2 regions of the Vallitalea sediminicola genome follow, and region 2 is predicted to be linked to the other one. Evidence: riboswitches for the same ligand, from Rfam matches in the RefSeq annotation. Region 2 holds a riboswitch; the other holds the start of a gene.
The links. A riboswitch is a leader RNA that binds a small molecule or an ion and turns the genes downstream of it on or off. The one in region 2 is predicted to bind glycine.

Region 1: it holds a riboswitch for glycine, as region 2 does, so the genes downstream of both, ACX6CF_RS18480 (alanine/glycine:cation symporter family protein) here and gcvT (glycine cleavage system aminomethyltransferase GcvT) in region 2, are expected to answer to the same signal.

The regions. Positions count from the first base shown of each region.
Region 1 covers NZ_BTPT01000046.1:849-17,999, reverse strand. The annotation lists gene ACX6CF_RS18520 (slipin family protein) at 352-1,461, shown strand; gene ACX6CF_RS18515 (endo-alpha-N-acetylgalactosaminidase family protein) at 1,529-5,287, opposite strand; gene ACX6CF_RS18510 (carbohydrate ABC transporter permease) at 5,328-6,176, opposite strand; gene ACX6CF_RS18505 (carbohydrate ABC transporter permease) at 6,181-7,053, opposite strand; gene ACX6CF_RS18500 (ABC transporter substrate-binding protein) at 7,198-8,523, opposite strand; gene ACX6CF_RS18495 (response regulator transcription factor) at 8,741-10,315, opposite strand; gene ACX6CF_RS18490 (cache domain-containing sensor histidine kinase) at 10,308-12,104, opposite strand; gene ACX6CF_RS18485 (glycosyl hydrolase family 18 protein) at 12,263-13,879, opposite strand; gene ACX6CF_RS18480 (alanine/glycine:cation symporter family protein) at 14,249-15,607, opposite strand; glycine riboswitch at 15,765-15,859, opposite strand; gene ACX6CF_RS18475 (hypothetical protein) at 15,977-16,633, opposite strand; gene ACX6CF_RS18470 (GNAT family N-acetyltransferase) at 16,961-17,151, opposite strand, start outside.
Region 2 covers NZ_BTPT01000059.1:63,303-80,453, forward strand. The annotation lists gene ACX6CF_RS20895 (PASTA domain-containing protein) at 1-2,297, shown strand, start outside; gene ACX6CF_RS20900 (aminotransferase class V-fold PLP-dependent enzyme) at 2,354-3,715, opposite strand; gene ACX6CF_RS20905 (DUF421 domain-containing protein) at 4,013-4,717, shown strand; gene ACX6CF_RS20910 (DUF4363 family protein) at 4,827-5,114, shown strand; gene ACX6CF_RS20915 (class I SAM-dependent methyltransferase) at 5,125-5,856, shown strand; gene ACX6CF_RS20920 (spore germination protein) at 5,898-7,346, opposite strand; gene ACX6CF_RS20925 (hypothetical protein) at 7,356-7,664, opposite strand; gene ACX6CF_RS20930 (glycoside hydrolase family 38 N-terminal domain-containing protein) at 7,916-10,306, shown strand; glycine riboswitch at 10,482-10,581, shown strand; glycine riboswitch at 10,584-10,661, shown strand; gene gcvT (glycine cleavage system aminomethyltransferase GcvT) at 10,853-11,959, shown strand; gene gcvH (glycine cleavage system protein GcvH) at 12,049-12,426, shown strand; gene gcvPA (aminomethyl-transferring glycine dehydrogenase subunit GcvPA) at 12,456-13,796, shown strand; gene gcvPB (aminomethyl-transferring glycine dehydrogenase subunit GcvPB) at 13,797-15,251, shown strand; gene lpdA (dihydrolipoyl dehydrogenase) at 15,276-16,682, shown strand; gene ACX6CF_RS20960 (Lrp/AsnC family transcriptional regulator) at 17,124-17,151, shown strand, end outside.

The DNA.
Region 1 (17,151 bases), on a different contig from region 2:
CAGAACATCAAAAATGTTCGGGGTTCAAATCCCCAAGATTATGCAACCTTTATAGTTGCCCAAAAAACTTATTGATTTATCTAATTCCCTGCACAAAAATTATTATGAGTAACTTGATTCTAAGTTAACTCATATCTGGTTTTAAGTGCAACAGACCAAGTACTTGAGGCTATTGGGATACCGTTAGGATTAGAATATATCCAAGATATATCGTGTTCAGGATAGCACAACATCTTGAAACGTATATGTCTCCGATATACTATAACCCTTACTTAACATTAACTCCGCATTTGATTTGTGGGAATTAGAACTATTAACATACTAATCAACATATTGAAAGGAGATTATGCAATGAAATATTATATCAAAAAAACTGAAAGAGGCCTTCTTTTTAGAAATGGTGATTACATCAAGTCCCTTGACCCAGGAAAATATTCATTTCTATCCTTTCTAAAATATAAAGTTGTTATTTTAGATGTAACTAAACAACGTTTTAACGTTAAATTCGATCTAGATATATTAAAAGATGATGAAAAGCTATTAAGCGAACTAGATATTATAGATGTTAAAAATAACGAATTAGTTTTACATTATATAGATGGAAAATTATCTAACATATATGAAACAGGTAAGTATGCCTTTTGGAATATACATAAAAAAAATAAATTCAAGGTAATAGATATGATGGAACCTGAAGTCAGTAAAAATGTTGAATCAAATATATTCAATTCCAAAAATATCTTTCATCCAAAATTAAGAGACAAATTTGTTGAAATACATGTACAGCCATATGAGAAAGTATTGTTATTCTATAATAATACTTTCAAGACAATACTTGGTGCTGGAAGATATTATTATTGGACTAAATATGTTGACGTTACAGCTCAAAGTATAGATATGCGACAATGTCAATTAGATATGACTGGTCAAGAAATAATGACTGCTGATAAAGTGACGCTAAGATTAAACTTCTTTTGTCAATACAAAGTTAAAGATGTTATGAAGGCAACACTTGAAATCAAAAATTACGTGAACCAAATATACATTCTAGTACAACTTATACTACGTGAATATGTAGGCACAATAAAATTGGATGAACTGTTAAAAATGAAACAAGAAATTGGTGATTATGTCCTGTCAAGATTAAAAGAAAAGGAATCTGAAATGGGTATTGAATTCATATATGCCGGCATAAAAGATGTAATTCTACCAGGTGATATAAAAGACATACTTAATACTGTGTTATTAGCTGAGAAAAAAGCTCAAGCCAATGTTATAACAAGACGAGAAGAAGTGGCTTCCACTAGAAGCTTATTAAACACAGCAAAACTTATGGATGAAAACAAGACACTATACAAACTCAAAGAGCTAGAGCATATTGAAAAAATATGCGAAAAAATTGGTAGTATCTCACTTAATGGCGGTGGTAATGTCTTAGAACGATTAAATGAACTTTTTTAGACTTTCTATAAGATAGTAGGGGTTGTATTACAATACAACCCCTACTTCTATTTTCATAATGAAAATGTCATTTTACTATTATTGTAGCAGTAACTATGGTTTCACTTCCATTGACATGACCCTCTACAATGAAAGTTCCTTCCTTCATATAATTTTCTCTCTCAATACCATCCCATGCTATAGGTAAATCCATGATAGAATCATCACTTAATCTAGTAGGTAAATCCACTGGAAGTGTTGGTGCATAGCCTACCCCAGTTTCAACTTCTATAGGTGCAGTCTCTACTATGGAAACTTCATTCCTGTATACATCTAGTTCAGCAACACTTGCCCATCCACCATAACCTTCAATGGCTTCAAGTTTTACATACTTAGCTTCTGTTTCATTGAAAGTAATTGTTTTTGCATCATAATTAACATCCCAATTCCCTTCTGCTATTTTTATATAATCAATTCCATCATTAGATACATATAGTCTGTACTTGGATATTATTCCGTTATATTGACCAATCCTTGGCTGCATCTCTACCTTATTGATCCTATAAGTATCGTTAAGGTTTAGTGTAATTGATTGAGGCAGTGAATCTGATAAATCCCATTTTGTATGCCATAGAGTTCCTTTGTCCCCATCAATAGCATTTGAGGCAGGGTCCCAAGTCTCTTGACTTGTTGCTGTGGCAGTCATATTAGATTGTGATACTTTACTTAAATCCACTGGAGTTATCTCAGTTGGCTCAGATGGTAGATATTCAATTTCTTTTATAACAAGATCATCAAGGACGAAATCACTTGAATTTCCATTAACACATTTTATGCCTATCCAGCTATCTCCTGAATTAGATGCTTGGAATGATTTTGTGAATTGTGTAGGTTCATCAGCAAATTTTATAGGCTTGGTATATATTTGTGTCTCCCCGTCGCCAATTACAAATTCGTAAGCACCATCAGCATTAGTTTCGTATACAAAAGTCACTTCATAACATTGACCTTCAGCAAATCTTAGATTTTGAGGTATAGTCTGATAAACAAGTCCTGCTGATTCCTTGTGTGCTTTCAGTGACCAGTTACCGTTAATTACATCATCTATCTCTTTTTGGTTCCAGCCTTTTTGAGTATATGGAGCGTTAAGTTCAGATAGATGGGTTCTTGGATCATTGACACCACCAGCAGAACCTTTAACAAATGGATATATCCCTTGAACTATATTCTCAAAATCCTCTGCAAAATACACATCTTCCCCTTTAGCAACTTTTGTTGTCTTAACAACACGTAAATCATCAAATATGGCTGTATCCGTACCTGCTTCTGTTTTTAAATATATAGTAGCTGAGTCACTACCTGATTGAACGTCAAACAATACTCTCATTCTCTGCATTTTGGTATTGTTTTTTGAATCAGCCAAGATATAGTTATAAGCTATGGAATTATCTGTGTAGTTGGAATTGTCATTTCCATCACTAGTCATCACACCAATAGATGAACGTCTATTTCCTTTTACTTCTACATATACTGAAGCCGCATATGTTCCCTCTGATAAACCAGTAATCTCTTGGCTTATAGTTGCACCACTACCATTTTCTATTACTAATTCGTATTGTGAAGAATCATTACGTTTCACTGACACTCCTTCTCCAGTGACTGTATAATCATCTAAATCACCATTATTGAATCCAGGGTCTTTGATAAGCGTTCCTTGCCCAAAATCAACATTTTCATGTACCTGTGCATCTTGCTTATACACTACATATGGTGTAGCTGGGTCTGCATTAATAGTTATTTGTCCCTGAATAACTTGAATATCTTCAATTAATTCTCTACCTTGGTCAGTAAGTTTGTATAACTTGACTGTATCAAGCCCGTCATAGCTTAAAGGCAATTTCCAGGTACTAGTACCACCATTTTTATTATAGTGATATAATTTTTCTTCTGTAGCTGGGTCCCATGGTAATAGATATTTACTTCCTTCTAGAACCTTGATACCGTCTTTTGTAATGATTTTTGTTCCTGTCTTATTACTTACACTTACATTGTCGGTAAAATTAATAGTATCAGATTCCCATTCTATTATAGGAAAATGTTGTAGATATTTCGTTGGCATATTAACCTCAAATACAACTTTTATAGCATTGTCAAAGTTCTTACTTCCCTGCCATCCTTCGTAGTCAGTTACTTCTGCCCCACCAAGAAGTTCATTACGTGCAATCCATGTATCTTTTTGGTGATTACGTATGAATCTGGCTATTTTACTGTTGAAGCCTTTCATATCCTGTCCGCCGTAATTATAATCTACAGCCCAGTGATACCAGATAGAATCTTCTTCTAATGTATTAGGAAATTCAGTAGTCATAGCCCAACCTAGTGAATTAATCTCTCTAGCTAGCCTTCTTCCATTCCATCCATTCTCAAACCAAGCATCAGCGTAAATGAAGTCAAGGTTTGGCACTTCTTCTTTCAACGCTCTGAATCTATTCAATCTGTTATTGGTAGTAGCTTCTCTTCTCATTGTTGGTTTATCAAAATCATATGATGGATCCAACCAATCCCAACCTGGTTTATTTATGTTAACTAATTCATTGTCAAATGCATAAGCCTCAGGGTGAGCACCTGTTGCGGATATATGAACACCGAAAAATCCATTGTATTTATGACCTTCATCAATCAATGTATTCATATCACAAGCTCCACCTTGGCGAATACCAATATGTCCTGCATAATCTGGATGTGCTGAATCGTGTCCTTCTGATTGATAGCCCTTAAGCTCTACAAACTGTCCAAGTCCATCAGTAGCCAGATATAATCTTTTTGTTTCGTCTAGAGTTTTTAAGAATGGATTGGTTGCTTGACTTGCAAAATTAAATGGTATCCTATGTATCAATAAATCTGGTACTTTTTCACTAAACTTTGGATTGTTCATTATTTCACGAAATGCAACTGCTCCATCCTGCCAATCAACACAATCGTCATTATTGGCATTACCGGTAATAATCACTTTTACACTTGGTAATGGCTCTACTTCATCAATTTTGTCTGGTCTGTATAACCAAGAAGCACTCCAGATTCCTGTACTGTAATAACCTGTTTTTCCTACAGTCTGCTTCTTGATTCGCTCATTATCTCTATCGCTGCTATAATCAGGTAATGCGTTAGTCCATATAGTTCCTGCTAACTGGTTAGTATTAATAATTGCATACATATAGTTAAGGGGTTGATTATCTACAGCTACATTGTTCTCTACAGATGTAAAAACGTCACCACTGCCACTTACTGCATTATACATGCGTGTCCCTGCAAAAGCTGCACCTTCTTGATTGCTATGTACAGCTAATAAGCTGTGATTAGGTATTTCAATATTCTTTGCTAAGGTATTTCCATTTTCCATAATACCAGTAACATCAAAGAATAGTTTATTATCTACTACTTCCAACTTGATTGTCATAACCACATCTATATCAGTGATGTTAAGTGTATACTCGGCTTGATTATCATTTACTTTGGAAAAATCAACTTGCGGTTTGTAATTCACTCCATTGATTTTGATGCTATCCAATGTACTCTCTTGACCATACATTATTTCTCCTGAAGTCATTTGATATTTTTCCACTCTTGGGAAATTCTTATCTATAATGACAGTCATTTGATTAGAACTGATAGTTGTCATATTACTGTCCAAAGTTTCTGCAACCCCAGATGCAGTCAGTTCTTGTTGTTTTTCCTCATTGATAACTTCTTTAGCTGATACTGGCATAAAAACTCCAAAAACCTGTAAAAACATGAGTACAAAAGATAATACCATCACCTTTGTTCCTCTTATTCTTTTTCTTTTCATATACCTTCTCCTCCTTGAAAAATAGATTTATATTAACTCCCTATTCTTTTACAGCTCCAGCAACAATACCATCAAATATGTACTTCTGAAAAACAATGTATAGAGTAACTGTTGGTATCATTACTATTATTACTGCGGCACTTAATTGAGGCCATGCCCCGCTTCTCTGACTTGCAAAACTCATCAACATGGTTGTCAACGTACGTTTACTTTCTGATGGCATATACAAATAAGGAATATACATATCATTCATTACTTCAACTGCCTTAAGTATACCTAAAGTGGCAGTAGCTGGTATTACCATTGGAAATATGACTTTCCTGTATATGGTAAAATATGAAGCTCCATCAATCATTGCACTTTCATCAATACTCATAGGTATTTGATTCATGAATTGGAGATAGATGTATATCTGCATCAAATCCGTTCCTATGTATATGACTATTGGTGCTAACAGAGTATTATACAAGCCCACTTTAGTTATAATTCCAAACCTTGCTATCTCTGTAACGAAACTTGGTACAAGCATACCCATTAAAAATATTAAAAAGTACACTTTTTTAAGTTTGAAATCAAAACGACTTAAAATATAGGCAATCATAGTTGATAATACTGCATTTACCACTACTGAAACAGTTACTAGAATAAGTGAATTCTTAAGTCCTGTAAGTACATTTCCTTTCTCAAATACAAACTTGAAATTATCCAAGAAAAATTGTGTAGGAGGTTTCAAAGGAAATTCTGAACCAATCTGAAATTGTGTTTTGAAAGAAGCAAAAACAGTAACCATAATAGGTAAAAATACAATTATAGTAATACCTAAGAAAAAAATCATTTTTAATACTTCAACCAAGTTTCTTTTACTTTTATATTTGTTATTCCTTTTCATCCAATCACCTCTTCTCTGATATTACCTTTTTCTGTATAACGCTGATTACTACTATCATCAACAATAAAACCACTGCCATGGCTGACGCTTTACCAAAATGGCTGTAAGTGAATGCTTGCTGTATTGTATACAGAGTAAAAGTTGTACTTGATTTTCCCGGTCCTCCACTTGTCATTACAAATGGAATATCAAATATCATTAATGCACCTCTAACATTCAAGAATAGTATAATCTCAATTACTGTTCTAATGTTAGGTATAACTATTTTAACGAATAATTGGAACGAATTAGCCCCGTCGACCTTAGCAGCCTCTAACATCTCTCCCGGAATTGATTGAATACCTGCTAGAAATAATATGACGTGTATACCGCAGAAACGCCAAATTGATACAGCAGCCAATGAGAAATTAACTGTTTTCATATTACTGATCCATGATACAGGAGCAGCTCCAAACAATTCTAGGATTGAGTTTAATACTCCTCCTTGAGAACTATAAAGAAATGAAAACATATATGCCACTGCAACACCATTAATTATATATGGCAGGAAAACTATTCCTTTGAATGTCTTAGAAAATCTTACTCTTTTATCTAATAAAAATGCTATAAACATTTCTATAGGAATAAATAGTAGATGAATCACAAAATAAGTACCATTGTTCCTCAAACTAACCCATACATCACTGTCTTTAAAAACATCTACATAATTATCTACTCCAACATATCCTATTGTCTTGCTCATACCATCCCAATCAGTAAAACTTAGATGAAAAAGTTTGAACAAAGGAAATATCACAAACACTGCCAATAGGATAGTAGGAATAACTAAGAAACTTACAATTATTATATTTTTTTGTCTATTTCTATTAGTTAACATATATACTGTCCATCCCCTCTATATAAGGTAAAAAGTTATCACCGATTATTGTTTCAAATAAAGCTTTGAAAGAAAATAATATAACTTCTTTCAAAGCTTTGTCATTATAATTAAAATAAAGAATCCCTCTAGATTATATGCAACTTATTTATTTCTTGCATCTTTCCATTTCTTATTCATATCGCTCATCATCTTTTCAAAATCTACGCCCGCCAACATATCTTGTCCCATACCTTTTACATCAAAACTTATGGTATCAGCTATTTTCTTATATTCTTCATTTCCTGCATCATATACTACATATTCCAGATCAACGCCTTTAAATGCTTGGTTGAAGAAAGGTATGTCTGCACTTACATCTTTCATAGTAGATAATTGTTGTGTGTAATCCACATATTCTTTATAGTATTCACTCATATAAAACCAGTTGATGAATTCTTTTGCTTCAGCAATATGCTTACTTGTTTTTGGAGTACCCATGAAGCCTTCAGCAGTTGTAATAACATTCAATGGTTCGTCTTTTGATTCACGTACTGGAAGAACGAATATACCAAGATCTTCATCTTTGTTACCACCCATAGTGTCATATTCTTGAGCAAACCATTGTCCAGCTGCTAACATTGCACCTTCACCTGCTAGGAACATAGCTTTTTGTTGATCCCAACCATATCCAAGTGGATCGTTTCCACATACTTTTGCATCATAGAGTACTTTAATCTTAGAATATGCTTCATAGAAAGGTTCGCCCTTGCTGAATGGTTCATCTTTTGAAGCCATATCACTCCAGTATTTTCCATCATCAGCTTGTAACAATGGCATGAATTCATTGAATGGGTATGTAGTCCAAGAATCCTTTCCACCAAGTAATAGTGGTATGTATTCATCTTTTTCCTTGATTGTATTGGCAATATTAATGAATTCATCCCAAGTTCTAGGAATGTCTAGATTATATTTTTCAAAGATATCTTTTCTATAATAAACAAATTCATTAAATGCTCCTTGTGGAATTCCTATAACGTTACCATCTAGCGCATAATCAAGAGCTACATTATTATTCTTAGTAGCTTCAAGCTCATTTAATGGTTCCATTATTTCTTTGTATGTTAGTAGATTACTCGCTCTTACCAAGAATACATCTGGTAATTGATTAGCTGAATTTCTTATTTTCATTGTATTATCATATTCTGTTGGCTGTATCTGTTCTACTTTGATAGTTACATTAGGATGATCTTTTTTATAAGCCTCACTAATGCTGTTTATCCCTGTAAGATATTCATAACCAACTTCATTCCATAGTACAAAAGTAAGAGTTACAGGTTTCTTATTAGTTTCCTCGTTGTTTTCTTTTTGAACATCTTTGGAAACTTCTTTGCCCCCATTGTTATCTTCTTTCTTTTGGCATCCTACCCCAATGATACTTATCAATAAAGTTAAACATAATAAAACACTTAGCCTTTTGAATGATTTCATTTTCATTCCCTCCTTGAGTTTATATAAGTAATTACCTTATATGTAATTTCATATATATCTTACAATATTATTTGGTAATTTTTAATGATTTATAGTAGGCTATTCATGATATCTTTTATGCAATTATTTACTAATTATTTTATCTGCCAATAATATTTTATGGATTTCATGATATTTATTGTTTTTATTGATATTTTTTTGTGCTTTATTTCAATATTTATAACTTTTTATACTGTTTTGGACTCATACCCACAATTTTTTTGAAGGTTCTGCTGAAGTGTTCAACATTAGCATATCCTACAGAATAGCAAATCTCATATATCTTCATATCTGTATCCGATAATAATAACTTCGCTTTTTCTATTCTTTTTTTCGTTAGATACTCTGTAAATGTAAGATTTAGGTCTTTAGCAAATATCTTACTGAAATATGCTTCACTGAGGTGAACATGCTCACATACATTCTTGAATGTGATCCTCTCCATATAATGCTTTTCAATGAATTGTTTTGCTTTTTTACTAGATGAACTTATTCCTAGGTATCTATCCTCTTGTAGATAATTGAATATATCCTCTACTAAACTTTTTATCCATGCATTCACTTCATCAACAGTTTCATATATCTTTATATGCTCATAAAAATCAACCTTTTCATTAGGAAGACTGTAATCAGTATCTATATCATTTATGTACTGTGAAATGAGGAAAAACAATTCCATATATGGTATGAGGATATCATTTATTTTTTTTATCTTGAACGTACTGATAATCTCAAATATCCTATCTAGTTCTTGAAAAGCAACCTGCTTATTTAGGTTGTCCAATGCTTTCAATAATTCTTTTTCTTCACCTATAATGCTATGTCTATTACTTTCTTCTACATATATAGCATCTTTTGGAAATATATTTTTTCCTTTTCCCAATATAAATCTCAACTGTACATTTTTTTTTGCTTGTGTATAAGAAAATGGTATATAGTCATATCCGCTTTTTATATCACTAATCCCAATGCTAGTCTTAATATTTACTCCATTAAAAAGTACATGCCTGACACCTTCCAAAATTTCATTGATTTCATTGTTTATCTTAGACAGGCTATATGACTTGCTTGATAGAATGATAATATATTCCTTTGAAGACATTGGAAGTACTTCTCCGAATTCCAATTTATTCAATACTTGATCTATTGCTCTTACAACACTTCTCTCAAAATCCTTAATACTATTTTTATATCTATTTTCAATCTGTTGAAAATCATCTATTAGAATACACAATACCGCCAAGTTATTATTAACCAGTCTAATTGAATACTCAGATATATCTTGATCAATATCATAATTTTCTCTGTCAAATAATAAACCCTTTATAAATTTATTTTTGTCTTTCTTAATCTGATTTTGATTTTTCTTAACTTTCTTATGCTTATTTATAACAGTAAGCACTAATTCTAGTACTTGCTCAGGTTCCATTTCTCTCTTAAGTATATAATCAGTTACCCCATATTGAAAAGCTTGACGAACTAAGTGAAAATCATCGTATGCACTGAGTACGATAACTGCAGGATTGATTGACATTTTTTTTAATTCTTCCAGTAATTTCAATCCATCCATAACAGGCATATTAATATCTGTTATAATAACATCTATATCCATATTATCTTTTATGATATCCAATGCTTTTTTCCCATTAGCTGCTTCCAAACTCATATCAATGTTGTACTTTTCCCATTCTATCAATGTTTTTAACGCAAATCTGAAAATAGGTTCGTCCTCTACAAGTAATATTTTATACATCACTTTTTCCTCCTTCATTTATTATAGGAAGTATTAATGTAACTTTTGTATATTTCATATACTCACTATCAATTGTAATACCATATCCTTCTCCATGATTCAATTTTATCCTCCGCATTACATTGTTTACACCTATATGGTTAAAACTTTTTCTGTCTTCACTTTTTTGACTATTGATTATGTCATATATTCTTTCTTTTTCAATACCTATCCCATTATCTTCTATTTCAAAAATCAATAATTCTTTCTTTATGTAACCTCTAACTTTTATGATACCTTTTCTGTCTATTTTACTAATTCCATGATGGATAGCATTCTCTATAAGAGGTTGTAATGTAAGCTTTATCATATATAACGATTCTATTTCCTCACTGATGTCATATTCAACTGTGAATAGTTCATCAAATCTGACTTTCATTATGTATAGATAATTATCAAGATATTCTATTTCTGTTTTTACCTTAATCAATGAATTATTATGTTTAAATATAGCAGACAGGAGTTTCATAAAAGCATCTGTCATATTTTTGATTCCATCTACTTTTGCTATCATTGCCATAAGTCTTATTGATGATAATGTATTATATATGAAATGAGGTTGAATCTGAGCCTGCAAGGCTTTCATTTCTTCCTTTCTTTTCTCCTTTTCTTGTATGTCCCTTTCAATAATCAATTGATTTATCTCGGATACCATATTATTGAAAGATTCACCCATCTCAACTATTTCTGAACTACCTTCTACAACAATCTTCTCATCAAAATTCCCCTTTTGCACACTTTTCATCTTACTGATTAATTGTTTGATTGGAGTAACTATGTCTTTGATAAAGAAAACAGCAAAAATAATGAATAAAATAATTATGACTATGTAGATTAAAACAAAATACATCATTACCTGATTCATCTCACTGGTTAACATATTGTAATCAATTATATTCACTAGTAACCATTTATCGTTATTAGTTGAATAAGTATAAATCATACTCTTTTTATAATTGATCCATATATTATTATAACTGCTCTTAACACAATCTTTATTGAATACACCGCACTCCTTAATATCTTCCTTTGAGATTTTATTATCTGATGATACGATAATATCATTATCTTTATTTATTAGTAATCCTGTTCCCATCCTATGATTTTGATATTTGGTATATATGGAATCTATACTCTTGGGCATAAAAACAAAACAAACTACTTCAACTTGATTCTGTTCACCTAAGATATCTGGACTCATAGTAAAAAGTAATTGTTTTTGACTAAGTCCAGTACTAATTAGTTCTTTTGTTTCTTCTGGCATTATGATTCTACCTTTATTCTTAATGGTTTCACCATACCACGCTTCTTTTCTCAAAGTTTTCTCATCTTCTATTAAAGGACTTTTGAAGTAATAATGTTCACCATCTTTATAAAAGAAAATAACTGAATATATGTCATCAGAACAATTCAACAATGAATTTATTTTAGAATTGACTTGATTGGATAAGTCTAAACGCTGATAACCTTCAGCTTCAGATTGTTTCATCTTAGACACTAGATCGATAATCTCAGAATCGTTTCCTATCATCGCACCTTTTAAAGAAATATTATTTAACTCATCCTGTATTCTTATAGACATCTGTTCCATTGTTTGCAGAACCATCTCGGAATAGTGATTTACAAAGATATTTTTATAAGCCATATTCAGTAGAAAACTAATTAATAATACAGGTATAATAATCAATAAAATAAAATTCAAAAAATACTTGGTAGTAATGCTTTGCCTTTTAACTACTTTTTTCCCCATAATTGTCCCCCTGTTGTTTTATCATGGTAGTATATGGTCATTATTATTAATTATAACAAAAACCATCCATTTTTTTAACATTTGGATGGTTTTTTTTATGAAAATATTTATAAAAAAAGAATGATACCAATATTGATACCATTCTTTAATTATTTATTCTATTGTCCAAGTAACCCATTATAAAGTAGATTGACTAATTCGCCAGTTCCACCTTTATTAGTGCCAGTGGCTGGAACATGGTCACCAGTTAATTCCCAGAATATAATACCTCCATAGTTATTATTAATTACGTAATCTATTTTTTCTTGTAAGGAGACAGCATCCTCGTAGGTATACATTTCCCCTTTGTTTTCACTATATAGATATGGAACTTTTGAAATTGGGTCACGATATTTTTGGAAAGAGTTGTCTTGTTCTTTGTTTATCATATCATAGTATGGATTATTACCAGCATATCTTCCACCATCCCATATACCATGTGCCCCATAAGTACCTGTATGATTAGTACCAGAACAAGTTGCATACAATCCTGGCAAAGTGCTTATTGGTCCATTGTTCTGTACTTTTGCCCATCCTCTTGAATAGAATGGTGAACCTAGAACTAGTTTATCAGCTGGTATACCAAAGGTTTTTAGATACTCCATTGCTTCATGTACTGTGTATTTCTTAGCTAATTCAACATTAGCTTCAACTTGAACAGGGTCAGTATATAATGTTTGGAAATATGATCTGTAAGCATTTTCTGCATTTGTATTAAAATACATTGGTGATTGATGACCTGTTATGCCTTCCCAAGCACCATGCATATCATAGGTCATAACATTGATAAAGTCTACATATTGTGCATATAGATTAGGCTCCGTCTGGTCTATTTTATCTTTACCGCAACCTACAGCAGTAGTTACATAATAATATTTTCCATCAGTAGTACCTGCTTGATCAAGAGTAGTTCTAAGTTGTTGTAGTAATAAAGTAAAAGTCTGTTTCTCATCTGGAGTCGCATAAGGTGTACCTAAATCATTAGGATTATCAACTGTATCTCCTGCACGATAGAATGTAGGATATTCCCAATCAATATCAACACCGTCAAAGTTCCATTCTCTTAGAAAGGCAACTACACTAAGAGCGAACTTCTCTCTTGAAGCCTGCGTAGCCGCAACATTATGAAATTCTGCTGACCTTGACCATCCTCCTACTGAAATAAGAATATTAGTATTAGGATATTGCTGCTTCAATTTCTTGAACTGACCTAAACATCCTTTGTAAGGAGAATTCCAAGGTTCTCCTAATGACATTTCTTTAGCTGCCCATTGATCAAAACATGCTATTTCCCCATTTTTGATATCTGCAAAAGCATAATTAATATGAGTAACTTTATCCCATGGAATATCAGATGGTTTATATTGATTATGTCCTCCATAAACTCCCCATTCAGGATAATAAGCAACTATCCTTTTACCAGTTGGTGGAGGTGTTGGATCTGGGTCTGGGTCTGGGTCTGGATTAGGATCCGGGTCTGGATTAGGGTCTGGATCAGGTGTTGTAGTTACCAGCCATAGTGATTGAACATTAGGTGGCTCCCATCCTACTAATGATGTATGATTCTGCCTACATTCATAAACTGTACTATTATAAGTTACTAAGTCCCCAACACTATAACTTACTCCAGCCTGCCATTCATTGATCTGTTGTGCCTGCGTACTAGTACTTGTGATTGTTGTAAAAAGTAATAGAACCGCAATAATTAGAGTCATAAGATTGTGAAATTTCTTCATGATAATTCTTCCTCCTATTTTTTTATTTCTTTTGTCACTAATGGGTATTAATCTAGCCAATTCTAGTTAAACCTATTGCCATATGAATATATTTAATAGATTAAATATTCATGTAATAATCTATCTAACCAAAAAAATAAAGAAGGAATATTTTTTTTTTTTTTTTATTATTAATGTAGAAGGAATTTGAAGATAAGTTTATAAATAATTGTTATTTTATTAGATAATATCATACGTTAACTTTAGATACTAGAAGATAATCTTGTTCTTTATTGCACAATATTGTCCTTTATCAAACAATCTAAAAAGCTTATGGATTATTAACATCATAAGCTTTTATTATAATTATTACTCTATATTTAATTTTATCTATCTATATTTCTCTTCCTTAAGAGTTTTAAAATATTGTTTAGTCTCAAATGATATGACTCCACTTAGACCAATAATTCCAATAAGGTTAGGTATAGCCATTAATCCGTTTACAATATCAGCTATAACCCATATCAAGTCTAATTTTAGGAAAGCCCCTACTCCAACTAATCCTATAAATATTAATTTGTATGGTACAATGCCTTTAACTCCAAATAGATATTCTGTACATCTTTCTCCATAATAATTCCATCCAAGAATTGTTGTAAATGCAAAGAATATAAGTCCTATAGTTACAATGAATTCTCCACCAGCTATAGGTAATCCTTGTTTAAATGCCAAGTTAGTCATTTCGGCTCCAGCAAATTCTGACTTAAAAGCACCTGTCATAACTAATGCTATACCTGTCATGGTACATATTATGATAGTATCAAAAAAAGTACCCGTCATAGATATTAACCCTTGTTTAACACATGAATTAGTCTTAGCCGCAGCAGCCGCTATTGGAGCAGAACCAAGTCCTGATTCGTTGGAAAATACACCTCTTGAAATTCCATTCTGAATAGCCTTCATTACTGTTGTCCCTAAGAATCCACCAGCAGCAGCCATAGGTGTAAACGCACTATTTATAATCAATGAAACGGCACTTGGTACAGATTTTATATTATATATAATTATTGTAAGAGAAGCAATTATGTATAAAACAGCCATTATAGGAACTATAAATTCACATACACCTGAGATACTTTTTATTCCACCTAATGTAACGAAAGTCACTAACAATGTCAATACAACTGCCGTCACTACAATTGGAACATTAAAAGTGATTTTCACAGCAGTTGTAATAGAATTGATCTGTGTAAATGTCCCTATGCCGAAGAATGCAACCCCAATACCAAATATCGCAAAAAGCTTAGCAAGAAATTTATTACCTAAACCTTTTTCTATATAATACATAGGTCCACCTGACATCTGACCATTTTTATCAATCACTCTATATTTTACTGCCAATAAGGATTCAGCATATTTAGTTGCCATTCCAAAAAATGCAGCAATCCACATCCAGAAAAGTGCTCCTGGACCTCCTGCTTTCATAGCTGTTGCAACTCCAACAATATTACCTGTACCTATAGTCGCTGCTAAAGCAGTGCATAATGCTGCAAAACTCGATACATCTCCCTCAGCTTTATTATCTTGATCCTTGCCAAATAGATATTTAAGTGCTAAAGGTAGTTTAAAAACCTGTATTAGTCCAAGTCTAATGGTAAGATATAATCCTGTTCCAACCAACAATATAAGTAATGGGGGCCCCCATACCACGCTGTCGATTCTTTTAAATATTTCAATCATTGTATCCATTAGAAATCCTCCGTCTTTAATAATTTATGTCTTAGTATAGGAAAATATAGTATCTCCTTGCAATAAAAAAAGCCAATGGTATGATTCCATGGCTTGAAAATAAGAAAAGCCAAATCATATGATTTGACCTCTGGTTACAAAAATATATTCTATCGTGAATATATCCTCTGTCCTTTTACCTGAGAGTTTCACTAATTATTAATTAGTTTTCCCCTTCGGTGCTCATTAAAGAGTCTCTCCAGAGGTTCGTCCAATAGCGGTTGATAATCTTCCGCAATCTTCATCCGAACATATTTACTTTTACATACATATTATAACAGCATTTCTTATTTTGTAAATATAAAATTTTTAACAACTACTAAATATTAATTAAGCTATGGTTTTTATGTATGTCATCAATAATTGAACACCGATAGCTAATACAAGAGAACATACAGCTGTAATAGGTCTTACAGTACGTTCAGAAATATTTAATATCTTACCTCTTTTCTCTGCTTTAGCAATTAACATTATGATGAAGGCATTAACCAAGTTATTGATTATTAAGAATTTCAATAAATATTCTTGTGGACCTTTACTAATCATTCTAGATGGAATACCAATATTAAATAGAATAATAGCATCTATAAAATATATAATTCTCCAAGAAAAACCTGCAAATAGTGCACTAGTTAGTCCAATCTCCTTGTTTTTCTTAACACTCCATGTTACTAATGCCATTACACTTAAGCCTTCTAAAATAATAGCAAATGCTGGATTAATAACTTTCACTGGATGTGAAATAGGCATTAATAAATTGACTAGTTTAATAATACCAGCTATCAAACTTGAATAGAATATCACTGAAATATTATTACTTTGCTTATAAGCTTTACGTAAAATACAATAACCTATAGGAAACATAATACAGCCACTAATACCAATAGTACTCAAATTCAATAGATAACCAAGTGTTGCTTCTGCGATACCCCAAATTCCTCCAAAAAATAAAGCGTAAATTAATGTACTTTTTAATCTGCCTTTCATTTTTTAACACCCTCCAATAAATTCATAATATTAAATTAATATACTAGTATTAATTATATATTCTATATTTATTATATCACTTAATTTGCTATTGTTCAATTAATTCAACATATTTTGCAATCAACTATTTATTGTTCTATTTTTAGTAAAATGCAAATAAATATTAGTTGTTTTGTAAAAGCACTTAAATATTAATTGTTATTATATAAAAAAACTAATAATTTTAATGTGACATTTTTCTTATTATATGTTAGTATATTTTTTGCTTTGTAATATTATTGATATTCCTGAAATATAGATAAAAGGAATCTATAATAATATGATCTGTTATTGAATAATACCTTCTACTTTATAGACTTTTTTATATAATTCATTCCTTATTCTCTTAAATTCTTCCTCACTGATCTTAGAGGGATATGACATGATAAGTAGAGGTACGCTTTTTTTATTCTTATCATAAGCTGGCTGAACATAATCATAGTTATTAAGTATCAATCCTAATCGTGTATAGAAGTCTA
Region 2 (17,151 bases):
ATGATAAAATAGAGAATGAAGCTAAAATAGATACTATAGAAAAAGATACTATAGAAGAAGTAAATAATATTGAAGATGATAATGACAAAAGGGATTTTCTGTCTAATCTTAATGAGACTAAGACTGCTAGTTTTGAACAAGAAGAATTTACATACCAAAAAAATAGCAATTACAAGAAGTGGATTATTCAAATAATCATATTAATAGTTGCTGTATTAAGTATCTATTTCATAGTTAATAGAAAAACAGAATTGATAGATTTTTCTAACATGCTATATGAAGATGCAGCAGTATGGGCTAATGATAAAAACATTATACTTACTTATGAAGAAGAATACAGCAATGAAATACAAGATGATTATATTATATCTCAAGATATAAAACCTGGAGAAAAAATAAAAAAAGATTCCACTGTAAAATTAGTGATTTCAGAAGGTAGAGACCCTTATGAAAAGATTAAAATTCCAGATTTTGATACTAGCTGGTCCAAAACAAGTATTGAAAATTGGATTGAACAAAATGGCATAATTAATTATAACTTCAATAATATTGAAAGTGAAGAGATACCATCTAATTACTTAATATCATATGAACTGATAGGTGCTACGAATGAAACTTTTGTCAGAAGTTCTGAAATAGAATTTGCTATTAGTTATACAGAAACAGTTGATACAGTAGTAGTACCAGACTTTATCAATAAAACAATGATTGATGTAGATATATGGGCAAAAAATAATAATATCGAATTTACTTATACATACGAGACAAGTTCGTTATATGAGGAAGATATCATAATCAATCAAAGTGTCAAGTCTGGAGAAGAAATGGATGTCAATCAGGTATTCTCAATTGTCATATCAACAGGAGAAAAAAATGAAACAATTATAATGGAAAACTTTTTGAATAGAACTATAATTGATGCTGATGTCTGGACCAAAAATAATCGTATAAGATATACTTATTCATACGAGTATAGTGATATATATCCAGAAGATAGTATCTCATACCAAAGCATAAAAGCTGAAGAAGAAATAAAAGAAGGAGATACAGTAAGATTTGTTATTTCAAAAGGTATTGAAGAAGAAGAGGAAGAAACCATAGTTATGGATAATTTCCTTAATAGGGCATTACTTGATGTAGATATATGGGCTAAGAGCAATGGAATAGATTATAATTATACTTATGAATATAATTCTATTTATGAAAAGGATAAAATAATGTATCAGAGTATTCCTGATGGAGATGAATTATTAGGTGATGAGGTACTGAATTTTATTGTTTCAAAAGGAGAAGAAATAGTTGTTCCAGATTTCAGTAATTTAACTGTAACTGAAGCAGAAGAATATGATGATGATTCGATAGATGTTAAAGTGATAGAGAAATATGTTAAAGGCACCAGAGAGGGAGATTTCTTATCTCAATCCATAAGGGCAGAAGAAGTAGTTGAAGAAGGAATGGAGATAAGGGTGGAATATTCTCTTGGAGACAGGATAACTGTACCAAGCTTCATAAATGAATTAAAGCAGGATCTACAAGAATGGATTGAAGAAGCTAATGATAATGGGGCAAATATTGATTTGATTGTTAATGAACAAGCAGGTACAGGATTAGAATATGGGAAAATAATAACTCAAAATATTTATAATGATGATATTGAGCTGTCTTCTAATATTGAAATTACTATATCATCAGGTTTAACAGTTCCATCGTTTATGAATATGAGCAAGAGTGAAGCAAGCAACTATTCACAAACAAGTGACCTTAATGTAGAGGTTGTGGAAATATATCAACAGGGAACTAGCACAGGGAAATTCCTTTCGCAATCAATTGAAACGGGAACTAAAGTCAATAAAGGTACTTATGTCACAGTTTATTATTCCTTGGGAGATACCATAAACATACCTAAATTTGTTGATAGACCTGTTACAGAATTACAAGAATGGGTTGATGAACAAAATAGTAAAGGTGCTCAGTTAATAATAACTAAAACAGAATTGCATATTCAAGATAAAGATTATGGATTGATTTTTTCTCAAAACATATATAACCAAACTAATGCAGATTTGGATACTAATATTGAGGTTGTAGTTTCTCTAGGAGAATTATATAGTGTGATTAATTTCTCGGAATACTCAGTAAGTGAAATTGAAGATATTGCAGAAGAAAATGACTTGACAATTATTTTTGAGACTGTTGAGGATTCATCATATAGCAGTGGCAAGGTTATTAGTCAAGATCCAGAGAGCGGAGAATTAATTAGTAAGAAAGATTTCATTAGAATAAAAGTTGCAGAATAATAATTAGAGGGGCATTTCGCCCCTCAATTTTTAAATTAAATATGAAAATTATTATTCTAATATCTTGCAGAACTTGAGATTTCAGGATGTTTAGAAGGGTATTTTTTAAAATAATATGATTTGTTTTTTACTATTTTTTCTATTAATTGTATCAATATGTCAACTTCTGAATAATCATTATACAATCCAAAACTTATCCTAACCATACCGGGACGCGGATAACGAGGGTTTTTTCTAAGTTCATTGATATCATTTTTAGATAGTCTTAATAATTTTTGCACATAAGGCTGAGCACAGAAACATCCACTTCTTACGCTTATTCCAGCTTCTTTTGATAGAATATTAGCTACTACTGAATGATGGAGTCCTTTTATATTGAAGGTAATAATACCTATTCTATTGGCACAATTATTTCCATTACCATATATGGTAACATCTTTTATCTGATTTAACTTATTTAATGTATATTCAGTCAAGTTTAATTCCATATCTTCTATATTATGCATACCAATTTTTTTCATGGTCTTTAATGAAGAATTAAGTGCAACTACTCCCATTATATTAGGGGTTCCTGCTTCCTCTTTATAAGGTACATCATCCCACATTACATATTTGGGTGTAACGATTTTCACAGTTCCACCACCAACTTGAGTAGGAGAACCATACTTAAAAACATTCTTAGGACCTATAAGGACACCAGTACCAAAAGGTGCATATATTTTATGACCAGAAAAAACGAGATAGTCTATATGATCACTTGAATAAGATGGTTTCATATCGATAGGTGAATGAGGTATAAGCTGCGCACCGTCTACAAGGATTTTGGCACCATATTTATGGGCTAGTCTGGCAAAATCATGGATATCAGTTTTGTATCCAGTGACATTAGAAGCACCGGAAATAACGACTAGTCGTATTCTTCCGTTATATTTTTTTAACTTTTGTTCACAGTCTTGTATGGATAGATTACCTTTACTATCTACGTTGATATAGTCTACTTTGAAATTTTTTCTCCAAGGTAAGTCATTAGAATGATGTTCCATAAATGAAGAAAGAATTATCCCATTATGAACTACTTGTGATAATTTATTGGATATTTTATTAATTGCTTCTGTAGTATTTTTAACAAATATAACTGTGGAATAGTCATTATCCATATTAACGAATTTGGCTACAGTTTTTCTAGTAGTATCGTATATCTCAGAAGAAAGCTTGGATTTATAACCTGTTCCCCGATGAATAGATGAATACCAAGGAGCGAAATCGTTTATTGCTTTCATAACAGATGTTAATGGTGGTGTAGTTGCAGCATTATCAAAGTTAATTTCTTTAGTGTATTTACCGTTAGATAAAGGAATTGATACATCAGTACCTACTACAAGATATTTATAATTTGGTTGGTAAGAGTAGTAATGCATAAAAGTCCACCTCATTTATCTATTACTTCAATCCGTAACAGAGCTTAATATAATAGCTCTTGTCACGAATTGAAGATCTATAAAAATATCAATGACTAACTATATTAAAGCCAATCATTAATAATCAAAATAATTCCTATATTAGATAGTAGAAACCTTTTTTAATATAATATGCCATGTAAATAAATACGTGAAGAGATAATGGTAAACCCACTTACATTTTGCATATATATAACTTATATAGTTACAACATAATATTTATGAAATTAGTAAATACTAATGTGAGAGGTGATAAGTTTGAATGAGAGTCTTGTGGTTATTGTAAGAGGTGTAATAGGTTTTATTTCATTATTAATATTTACACGTTTTCTTGGGAAACAACAAGTCAGTCAATTGACGCTTTTTGAATATATTCTGGGAATAACTATCGGTTCAATGGCATCTACGCTTACCACTGATTTAAGTTCAGCTGCATGGCCTCATTGGGTAGGATTGGTAGTATGGGCAGCACTTGTATATTTTGTTCAGGTACTTACAATAAAATTCCCTATAATGGCAGAATACATCAATGGAAAACCTAGAGTATTGATAGCAAATGGCAAAATACTTGAGAAGAACTTAAAGAAATTAAGATATAGTTTATATGAATTATTAGAACAGCTAAGAATGAACAATATTTTTGATATCAACCAAGTTGAATTTGCAGTACTAGAAACTAATGGGAAATTAACTGTGCTAAAAAAATCCCAATTTCAAAATTTAACACCAAAGGATATGAATATATCAACAGATTATGTTGGTCTCAGTACAGAGTTAATCTATAATGGTGTTATACTGGAATATAATCTGAAAAATGTCAATTTAGATGAAAAGTGGTTATATAGCCAATTAAAGACTAGAGGAATTAAAAGTCCATTAGAAGTTTATCTAGCTTCACTTAATACAGATGGAGAATTATATATTGACCTATATAGGGATCATGTTGATGATAGATTATTATAAAATTGTTATAATATGAAAGGAACATTGTTAAATGAAAAAGCTGATAATAATTATATGTACTTGTATTCTTCTTGGAATATTTATCCTGATAATGAATTCAGGAGGGCTGTTGAAAAAATCTTTCGGTAATCAAGATGATGTAGAAGTATTGATGCAAAACATTAATGACGATATAGTTAATAGTGATTGGATAAAAGGTCTAGAAGATATAGATAAGTTGAAAGATGCATGGGATAAGGTAAGAAAAAGAGTACAATTCAGTGTTGAGAGAGATGATTTGATGGGTATTGAACTATCTATAGCTAGGCTTAATGGTTCTATACGTGGCGAAAACAAGGTTCAATCATTGATTGGATATGAAGAATTAAAATCCTATTGGAACAATCTAGAAGAGTAGGGGGGATAATATGAGTTTTTATGAAAGTATTTCTAAGTCTTATGATAATATATTTCCTATGAAAGAAAGTATGGTTAACTATGTGTTGGGTAGTATTTCAGAGTATTCTACATGCAAGTTATTGGATATTGGCTGTGCTACAGGACATATGGCTGGAACAATTGGTGAAAAAGGTGTCAAGGTTGTTGGAATAGACCTAAACTCAGAGATGATTAAATATGCAGCTAGCAATTTCAAAAACGATAATATATCTTTTCAGGTTATGAATATGTTGAAAATAGAACACAGTTTTGAAAGTAACAGTTTTGATATAGTTACTTGTTTTGGTAATACATTAGTTCACTTAACTAATGAGGAGGAAATATTTAATGCTATCAGGAATATGAAAGCTGTTCTAAAAGTAAATGGAAAGATTTTGATTCAGATATTGAATTATCAGTTTATCTTAGATAAATGCATTAAAGAATTGCCAATCATAGAAAATGAATATATAAAATTTGAAAGGTTCTATTCTGAACAGATTAGAGATGAAAGATTGATTTTTGAGACTAGATTAACAATAAAAGATACAGGAGAAATAATATCAAATGAAATCTACCTGTACCCCTTATTAAAAAAACAATTAATATCATATCTTGAGCAACTAGGATTCCATAATATAAAATTTTACAAGAATTTTAACAGAGAACCTGCGTCTTATAATCATCTTCCTTTAGTTGTAGAGGCATTAGCAGGTGAATAAAGAGATAAAATAAAAGTAATATTAGTATACTAATATTACTTTTATTTTGATTTATGATTATCTTTATATTTTTTGCTGTTTCTTTTGATTTCAATTATAGGTTTTCGCAGTAATACATTAGAAAGAGCTTTTCCGTTGAAGGGGATAAGAGGCCATGTATAACGCATACCACTAAAGGTTTTAGTAGTTCCAATAATGATAAGTATGATTATAATACCTGCAAAAAATCCATAAACATTAAATAGACCAGTCAACAGCAATAAGAATAATCTGAATAATCGTATCGCCAGTGCGAATTCAATACTTGGAGAAGCAAAAGTGCAAATACCTACAATTGCCATATACAATATGGTTTCTGGAATAAACCAACCTACATCTACAGCGAATTGGCTAAGAATTAGTCCACCTATGATACCAAGTGAAGTAGATAGAGTATTAGGTGTATGGATTGAAGCAATCCTTAGCATATCCAAACCTATTTCTAGTATGATAAATTGAATAAATAAAGGAATGTTACCAACTTCTTCTGGACCAATAAATTTTAATGCTTCAGGTAGATAAGATGGATTCAGTGCCATCAAAAGCCAAAGGGGTGATAGTACCATAGCTATGAAAATGGATAAAAACCTTACCCATCTTATATAAGTTCCCACTAAAGGATTTTGATAGTAGTCTTCTGAATGCTGAGTAAAATGAAAAAAAGTGGTAGGTAGCAATATTACACTTGGTGATGTATCTACTATAATGGCAATATGACCTTCAAGTAAATGAGCTGAAACCACATCCGGTCGTTCTGTAAAACGTACTTGGGGCATAGGATTATACCATTTTTTCTTTATTAGAAGTTCTTCCAGAGATTTTTCAGCCATTATAAGGGACTCAACTTGAATATTATCAATCTTTTTATGAAGATCATCAAGTAGTTCATCATCAACCAAATCTGCTATATAACCAATTGATACATCTGTTTTGGAACGTTTTCCGATTGTTGTCATTTCAAAGATTAATCTGGCATCTCTTACTCTGCGCCTTATTAATGCTGTATTAAAAATAATAGTCTCTACTAGTCCGTCACGAGAACCTCTAGTTACTTTTTCAAGATCTGGTTCTTCAGGACCTCTAGCGGGATAAGTTCTAGCATCAATTATTATTCCTTCAGATTGATTTTCTAATAGAAGTCCAACTGCTCCTGATAAGACAGAATTTTGAAGTGTATTGTAATCATTGAATGTTTCAACTTCTATATATCCTATATGACTGGAAATCCATAAATTCAAATCATTGATGGTTGTATCTTTTGTAGGCAGATTCTGAAGGTTTTCAAGTAACCATAACATAATGTCGTCTTTAGCAAATCCATCAATGAAAATAAGATAACCCTTTGTTTTGCCAAAAATAAGATCTCTTCCAATAATATCAAAACTTTTTTTAATAGGTAGGAGTTTATTAATCGTATCTATATTTTTTGTTAGGTTTTTTGATAATTTCATATTAAACTCCTATCCTAAAAACTCTGGTTTTCTAGTTTGGTCAGAACGTATTGCTTTTTGTAGTATGGTAAAGTCAAATTCGTCAGGACTAAGATTAAAATCACAGGGGAATTTAGTACCGCAATTTTCACATTGGATGTATTGAATAGACTCGCCATTTTCTCTACTATCAAATTCAAAAGAGAGATTTCTATCATTATCCTTTACAGTATTATTAGCAGTTCCTATTTTATATGAATAGGTGAAAGTAGCTGTATGTTTTGCCATTAACTTAGTAGAATTGCAGACAGGACAACATAAAGAATCAGTTAAATCCATTTAATCACTTCCTCGATTAATTATTTTATCTAATCATATAATAAGTATTACCAATTTCTAATTATATATGTTGTTTTGACAAAAAAGTAAAACGATGACAAAATATTTATAAAAAAATCAGGATAAAATGTAAAGAAACAAGACAAAATAAAACAAAAAATAAACAAGATTAAACAATATTTTATTGAAAGATTGGTATATCATTATTTGGAAGTAATATATTGGAACAATACTAAGGAGGCTTTTATAATATGCTAGATAGAAAATGGACTATGTATATCATTCATCATTCACATACTGATATAGGTTATACTGATTTACAAGAAAGAATTATCTATACTCATGTTGATTATATCAAAACAGCAGTAAAAACTATTAAAGAAGGCTATAAAAACGGAACAATCGATAAAGACTTCAAATGGAATTGTGAAACATATTATTGTGTAGAAAGATTCTTGGAAGAAGCTACAGAACAAGAAAAAAACGATTTATATGATTTGATTAAATCCAATAATATTGGATTATCTGCTACGTATCTTAATTTTAATGACCTAGTTGATAAGAAAGTACTTAAAAAAAGAACAAAGCAAATGGTTGATATATTTAGAGAACAGGATATAGATGTAAAAGTAGCTATGAATGCAGATGTCAATGGAATTTCCCTAGGAACATTTGATGTATTATTAGATAACAATATTGAATTTCTATTTACTAACATTCATACTCATCATGGAATGTATCCTCTTTATCAAAACCAAAAACCTTATTATTGGGAAAATAAGGAAGGTAAAAAATTATTGGTATACAGTGGAGAACATTACAATTTGGGTAATGCGCTAGGTATAATTTATAATAAAAACATAAATTTCATGACAGAAAATTATTTTGGTAAAAGTCAGCCTCAGAATCATATTGATGCACTTAAAAATAATATAGTAAATTATCTTGAACAATGCGTTGAAAATGGATATGATTATGATTTCATCCCTACATGTGTATCGGGTGTATTTAGTGATAATGCTCCACCAAACACAGATATTATTAGAACTATAAAAGACTTTAACGAGGTTTATGGTGATGAGATTAAATTAGAGATGGTAACTGTTCAAGAATTTTATGATAAAATTAAAGATGAGGTAAAAGATGCGCCAGTATACACAGGGGATTTAACTGATTGGTGGGCTAATGGAGTAGGAAGTACTCCTTATGCAGTGAAGCATTATAAGGAAGCACAAAGAATGTACAATTTATGTGATAGATTAGATGAAGATGGAAAGATAAGTAACGACAAATTAGTAAAAGAAGCAGAAGATAATATGTTGCTATTTGCTGAACATACTTGGGGTCATTCTTCTACAATTACGAATCCTTATGATACTATGGTGCAAAATCTAGATATTAGAAATATAAGCTATGCATCAAAAGCACATGAGGCATCAGCTAAAAATCTTAATCGAATTACTCATAAAAAAGGTGATAAGCTTCGTTATTATGATTTGAGTGGTAAAATAAAAGCAATAAATCCATCTAATAGAAGTTGTGAAAATGTTGTAGAATTCTATATTGAAGTGTGGAAATACGAAGGAGTAAAAGTTATTTCTGAATCAACAGGAGAGGAAATTAAAGCTCAGACTTCTTCACATCCAAGAGGTGTTTTAATTAGCTTTGTGGATACTTTTGAAGCAAATGAAGAAAAAATCTATAGCTATGAAGAAGTACATCAAAAAGAGATCGTTAATACAAGAGTAGCTTATGTAGGAGCAGAGAGAGTAAAAGATATTGTTAATGATTATGATACAACAAGTTATAAAATTCCTTATGGAATAGAAAATGATTACTTCAAAATATCTTATGAAATAGGTAAAGGAGTTACTTCTTTTTATAATAAGGTGGACCAAGTAGAGATGTTAAAAGAAGGAGATAGTGCATTCTTTACTCCTATATATGAAAGGACACCAGTCAAAACGGATGTCTATGAAGAAAGAAGACTTTTAGGTAGAAATGTACGAGGACTTCATGCAGAAAAACATATAGGAGAATTAACTGATATTAAGATTATTGATAATGGTGAGATTTTTACAATCATTGAACTTATTTATGAATTGGAAGGTACTTATTTTAGCTCAGTGGTCATCAAATTATATAATACATTACCAAAATTAGAGTTTAAATACAAAATAGCTAAAACATTATCTACAGATATTGAAAGTATATATCTACCATTGACACTTGATAATCTTGACGCAACAAAGTATATTGATAAAAGTGATGCTGTTATGAGACCAGGTATAGACCAGATTCCAGGTACTTGTATGGAGTATTATCTTGTGGATAATGGTTTGATATATGAATCAGACAAGAACACTATTTTAATCCAAACAAAAGATACACCGCTTATATATATGGGAGAATTGAAACATCATCAAATAGTTCTATGTGATAATAAGGAAAAGAATAACAAGAGAGATGTGTACTCATGGATTATGAATAATACATGGGAGACAAATTTCAAGATGGATTTATCAGGTATAACAGAATACTGCTATTCTCTTGACCTTATTGAAACAACTAATGCACAAGAAAGCTTTGATAGAATGAAAGATGAAAGTTTTGGTATAATCACTTTTATGATTAATGATTAGATATCAATAATTTATTTTTATCAATATTTATTAACATATTTTACAAAAACACTTGAAATATTTGTGATAATACATTAATATGAAATTATAAATGATGAGTGGTAACTTATAATACTCATTAACATATATATTAGTGTATAATATCATTTAAGAATAATTGAATAATGAATCCTATGTGAAAATTGCGAGAGATACCATTGAGGAGCCGAAGAAGCAACTTAGAAATATGCCATATTTCTATGGAATCTTTCAGGCAAAAGGATCGTAATTGGATGGGTATTCTGGAAAGCTTTTTGAAAGCACCGAAGGAGCAATATCTTATATGATAGAATCTCTCAGGTAAAAATACAGGATAAGACGGCATTTATATTAAAATGCTCTCTTATCCTTTTTTATTATTTAATTATACTATCTGATGGACTGTTAGCTATATACACTAATATATTTAGTTCTATTCAATTTATGAAATCAAGAAAAATATATTGAACTTATTAATATGGGTGCATGGATGTTAAAGTTCAATATATAAATAAGGGAGGTTTACATATGGAACAAAGTAAGAGAACAGCTTTATACGATACTCATAAAAAATATAATGGAAATATAGTGGATTTTGCAGGGTTTGAACTTCCATTATATTATGAGAGTATTCTTGAAGAGCATAATGCTGTGAGAAAAAATGCAGGAATGTTTGATGTAAGTCATATGGGTGAAGTTACAGTCAAGGGAGAAGAAGCAGAAAAATACATACAGAATCTAGTTACCAATGATATATCAGTTATTACCGATAATGGAGTTATGTATGCGCTTATGTGTTATGAAAACGGTGGTGTTGTTGATGACTTGTTGGTCTATAAATATACTGACACAGATTATCTTCTTGTAATTAATGCAAGCAATATAGAAAAAGATTTCAATTGGATGGTAGAGCAGAAAGGTTCATTTAATGTTGAGGTTAAAAACATAAGTGATGATATAGCAGAAGTTGCACTGCAAGGACCAAAAGCGCAAGAAATACTTCAAAAATTGACAGATACTGATTTATCATCAATTACATTTTTTAGATTCAATGAGAATGTAATAGTCAATAATAATAAATGTATTGTATCTAGAACAGGATATACTGGAGAAGATGGTTTTGAAATATATACTTCTCTAGAAAATATAGTAAATATATGGGAAGAAATAATGGAAGCTGGGAAAGATGATGGATTAAAACCTGCTGGATTAGGTTGCAGAGATACTCTTAGATTTGAGGTTGCGTTACCTCTGTATGGAAATGAAATCGATAAAGATATTACTCCTCTAGAAGCTTCATTAGGATATTTTGTTAAATTAGATACAGATTTCATAGGGAAAGATGTACTAGTGAAACAAAAAGAACAGGGACTATCAAGAAAGCTCGTTGGAATAGAATTACTTGGAAAAGGCATAGCTAGACATGGTTATGATATTTTATCTCCAGAAGGTGAAAAGATAGGGGTTGTCACTACTGGTTATCAATCACCATCAGTAGGAAAAACTGTAGCTCTTGGTTTAATTGATATGGATTATACAAAAATGGGTACAGATGTTAATGTTAGGATTAGGAAAAAACAAGTACCAGCTAAAGTAGTAAGTAAAAAATTCTATAAGAAAAATTATTCTAAATAAGTTGAATATAAATTAGCAAGATCCAAAAATTAACCTTTATAGGTTATATCAAATAAGATGAAAAATAATAAATTTAGGAGGAATTAATAATGAAGATTATGGAAGATTATTATTACACAAAAAATCATGAATGGGTTAAAGTGGATGGAGATACTGCAATAGTAGGTGTATCTGATTATGCACAACATGCTATGGGGCAAATAGTTTATGTGGAATTACCTGAAATAGATGATGAATTCGCTAAGGAAGATGCGTTTAGTGTTGTTGAATCTGTAAAAGCGGCTTCGGATATCTATATGCCTGTTGGGGGAACAGTAGTTGAGATTAATGAAGACTTGGAAGATGAGCCTGAATCAATTAATGCTGATCCATATTCTAACTTTATCTGTAAAATTGAATTAGCGGATAAAACAGAAATAGATAATCTAATGAATGCAGAAGAATACAATGATTTTTGCAAAGAATAAAAACTAATATGATAGGAGGTATATAATTTATGTTTCCATATTTGCCACATACAGAAGAAGATATAGAGAGTATGTTAGAGGTTATTGGGGTAGAAAGTATAGATGATTTATTTAATGATATACCTGAAAAGATAAGATTAAAGGAATTATTAAGTATCGGGAAACCAATGAGTGAATTAGAAGTTAGCAGTTATATAAAGAAGATTGCTAATAGTAATAAAGGGGTAGATGATCTAGTATGTTTTTTAGGAGCAGGAGCTTATGACCACTATATTCCATCTATCATTAAACATATAACATCTCGCTCAGAATTCTATACATCTTACACTCCATATCAACCTGAAATCAGTCAAGGCACATTGCAGGCTATTTTTGAATATCAAAGTATGATATGCGAATTAACAGGTATGGATGTTGCCAATGCTTCATTATATGACGGTTCTACAGCTACAGCTGAGGGAGCACTTATGGCTTGTGCCAGCACAAGGAGAAATAAAATTGCTGTTTCTAAGACTGTGAGTCCAGGCACAAGAAAAGTTCTAGAGACTTATACAAAATTTAAAGGAATAGAGCTTATAGAAATAGAAGAAAATGATGGAGTTACTGATATAGATGATTTAAGAAATAAAATGAATAAAGAGGTTGCAGGCGTCATTGTTCAAAATCCTAACTTTTTTGGAATTATAGAAGATGTAAGCGAAGTTGAAAAAATTACTCATGATTCCAAAGGGCTATTAATGATTAATGCTGAGCCAATTTCACTAGCTATTTTAAAAAGTCCAGGTGAATCTGGTGCTGATATAGTTATTGGCGAAGGACAAAGTCTAGGGAATCCACTTAATTTCGGTGGTCCATACTTAGGATTTATTGCTTGCACAAAAAAATTAATGAGAAAACTTCCAGGTAGAATAGTAGGTCAAGCAGAAGATGTCGATGGAAAGAGAGGATTTGTATTAACTCTACAAGCTAGAGAGCAACATATAAGACGTGATAAAGCAACTTCAAATATTACATCCAATCAAGGTCTGAACGCTCTGACTGCGGCTATATATCTTAGTACTCTTGGTAAAGAAGGATTAAAAGAAGTAGCTAATAATTGTCTGCAAAAAGCTCATTATGCAGCTGAACTCATTAATAAATCCAGTAAATATGAGCTTAAGTTCAATAAACCATTTTTTATGGAGTTTGTAGTTAAGAGTAGTATAGAACCTGAAATAGTTAATAAAGAACTTTTACATAATAATATCCTTGGTGGCTACGAATTAGGTAAAGATTATGATAATCATGAAGATGATATACTCCTATGTGTAACTGAAAAAAGAACAAAAAATCAGATAGATGATTTAGTAAACATAATGGAGGCGATATAAATGAAAGAATACGATAAACTGATTTTTGAAGTTTCAAAAGATGGCAGAAAAAGTTATAGCCTTCCAGAGTGTGATGTACCTACTACTAGCATAGAGGAACTTATTCCAGCAAATTTTCTTAGAAAAGAAGATGCCCAGTTACCACAAGTAAGTGAAGTAGATGTAATACGTCATTTTACGTTATTATCTAATAAGAATTTTGGTGTGGACACTGGATTTTATCCTCTTGGTTCTTGTACTATGAAATATAATCCGAAGATTAATGAAGATATGGCTTCTCTTGATGGTTTTACAGAAGTTCATCCCCTACAGCCAGAAAGTACAGTTCAGGGGTCATTAGAGCTAATGTATAATCTACAAGAAAGTCTACAAGAAATAACAGGTATGTCAAGAGTATCATTACAACCTGCTGCAGGTGCACAGGGCGAATTAACAGGTCTTATGATAGTTAAGGCATATCATAATTATAAGGGGAATTATAACAAGAAAAAAATTATTATTCCTGATTCTGCACATGGTACTAATCCAGCAAGTACCAATATGGCAGGTTTTACTCCTGTTGAGATTAAATCAAATGATAAGGGAATTGTAGATATCAAAGCACTAAAAGAAGTATTGGATGCAGATGTTGCAGGGCTTATGCTTACTAATCCTAATACTTTGGGTCTGTTTGAAAAGGATATCATAGAGATATCAGAGTTAGTTCATGAAGTTGGCGGACTATTATATTATGATGGTGCTAATATGAACGCAAATATGGGAATCACACGTCCTGGAGATATGGGGTTTGATATTGTACATCTGAATTTACATAAAACATTTTCTGCGCCTCATGGTGGAGGAGGTCCAGGTAGTGGACCCGTTGGTGTTGTAGAAGAATTGGTTCCATTCCTACCTATGCCAATGGTTGAAAAAGAAGGAGACAGTTTTACCCTTAAAAATGATACAGAAACATCCATAGGAGCAGTTAAAAACTTCTATGGTAATTTTGGTGTGTTAGTAAAAGCTTACACATATATTCTTACCATGGGTGCAGAAGGTTTGCGAGAAGCAAGTAGATTGGCAGTTCTTAATGCCAATTATATGAAGGAACGATTAAAGGATGATTATATCTTGCCAGTTGATGAAGTATGCAAACATGAATTTGTCTTAGGAGGTCTGGGAGATAATGAAGGGCATGTCACAACTCTAGATGTTGCTAAGAGACTTATGGATTATGGATATCATCCACCTACAATATATTTTCCACTTATAATAGATAGTGCTTTGATGATAGAGCCAACAGAAACTGAAAGTAAGGAAACTATTGATGGTTTTATTGAAGCTCTGATTAAAATAAAAAAAGAATCCGTTAATAATCCAGAAGAATTGAAAAAAGCTCCATTGAAAACTCATGTTAGAAGGCTAGATGAAGTTACAGCAGCTAGAAAACCAATATTGCGTTATACAAAGTAATATAAATAAGTGGGAGGTGGATGAATGAAAGATATTATTGTAATTGGTGGTGGACCTGGTGGTTATGTCGCAGCCATAAGAGCTGCTCAGCTTGGTGCAGATGTTTGTATAATAGAGCAGGATAGATTTGGTGGAACTTGTCTTAATAGAGGGTGCATACCTACAAAAGCTCTATATAGAAATGCTGAGATAATAAATACATTAGGTAAAAGTGAAGAGTTTGGTATAGACTTAGAAGGCTATAATATTAATTATAAGAACGTACTTAAAAGAAAAAACGATATAGTAGAAAAATTAGTCAGCGGCGTTGAAAAGTTATTGAAGGATAACTGTATTCAAGTTATTAATGGAATAGGTGTAATAAAAGATCAGCAGACTGTTGAAATCATTACAACAAATGGCGATAAAGAGATTGTCAAAGGGAAAAATATAATAATAGCTACTGGTTCAATGCCTGTTAAACCTCCTATTGAAGGAATTGATGAAGAAAATGTTTATACGACCAAAGAAATGTTGGAGTGTGAAAAAATACCAGAAAAATTAGTGATTATCGGTGGTGGTGTTGTTGGCATGGAATTTGCCAGTATCTTCAACGCTTTTGGGTCACAAGTTTCTGTTATAGAATTTTTACCAAATATTTTAAGTGGTGTAGATATAGGTATTTCAAAACGTTTTAAATCTATGGCAAAAAGAAAAAAAATTGATATTATGACTAATTCAAAAGTCACTAAGATTATTAGTGAGGACAATAAACTGCAAGTATGTTACGAAAGTAAAAACAAAGAAAAGATAGTAGAGGCAGATAAGGTATTGGTTGCTGTGGGTAGAAGACCTAATCTGGGAAATATAGGATTAAGGGAAACAGCTATTGATTATGACAGTAAAGGTATCAAAGTTGATGATAATTATCAGACGTCTGTAAAAGGGATATATGCCATAGGCGATGTGAATGGTAAAATCATGCTTGCACATGCAGCTTCCCATCAAGGAATTGAAGTAGTCAATCATATAATGGGAGTAGGTACAGATGAAAGTTCAGAAGTAGTACCAAGCTGTATATTTGTATTTCCAGAGATTGCTTGTGTAGGTATTACAGAACAACAAGCGAAAGAAGAAAATATTAATGTTAAAATTGGTAAATTCATGTTTTCAGCTAATGGGAAAGCTATGGCTCTAGGAGAAGATGAAGGATTTGTTAAGATTATCGCCAGTGAAGAAGATGATATTATATTAGGTATGCACATATTAGGACCTCATGGATCTGATTTAATACATGAAGGTGCTTTAGCCATACAAAATAAACTAAAAACTAAGGATATCATCAAAACAATCCATGCTCATCCAACTCTAGGAGAAGCAATACACGAAGCTGCTCTAGATACTGAAAATAGGGGAATACACATAATGCCCAAGAATAATGTTAGGCAATAATTAGATAAAGCTTTATTAAATAAAAGAAAATACATCTATTGATTAATAATAATTAATAGATGTATTTTTTGACTTATATTATAATTAGTTTACATATACAACGCATGTTACTTAGTTATTTTTTTATCAATATATATATAAATTAGTAAAACGAAAAAATGGTAAAAAATATTAAAGGTGAACATTTGAATTACAAAAAATATTACTGAATTAAATCAAAAATATATAAAAATAGTTTGTCATAGTATATACTGACAGTATAAGACATTTTACATAATAAAAATTTAGGCATAAATACAGAAATACAAGAATTGTTTTGTTGAAAATACTAATTAAACTTAAAAATTACTAATAGAGTTTGTATTACATGAATATATTATATTTTAGTATAGGATGCATAAAAGAGTTGTTGCCAATTATATTATTAGAAAAGAGGGCTATATGGATTCGATTGATATTAGTATTTTAA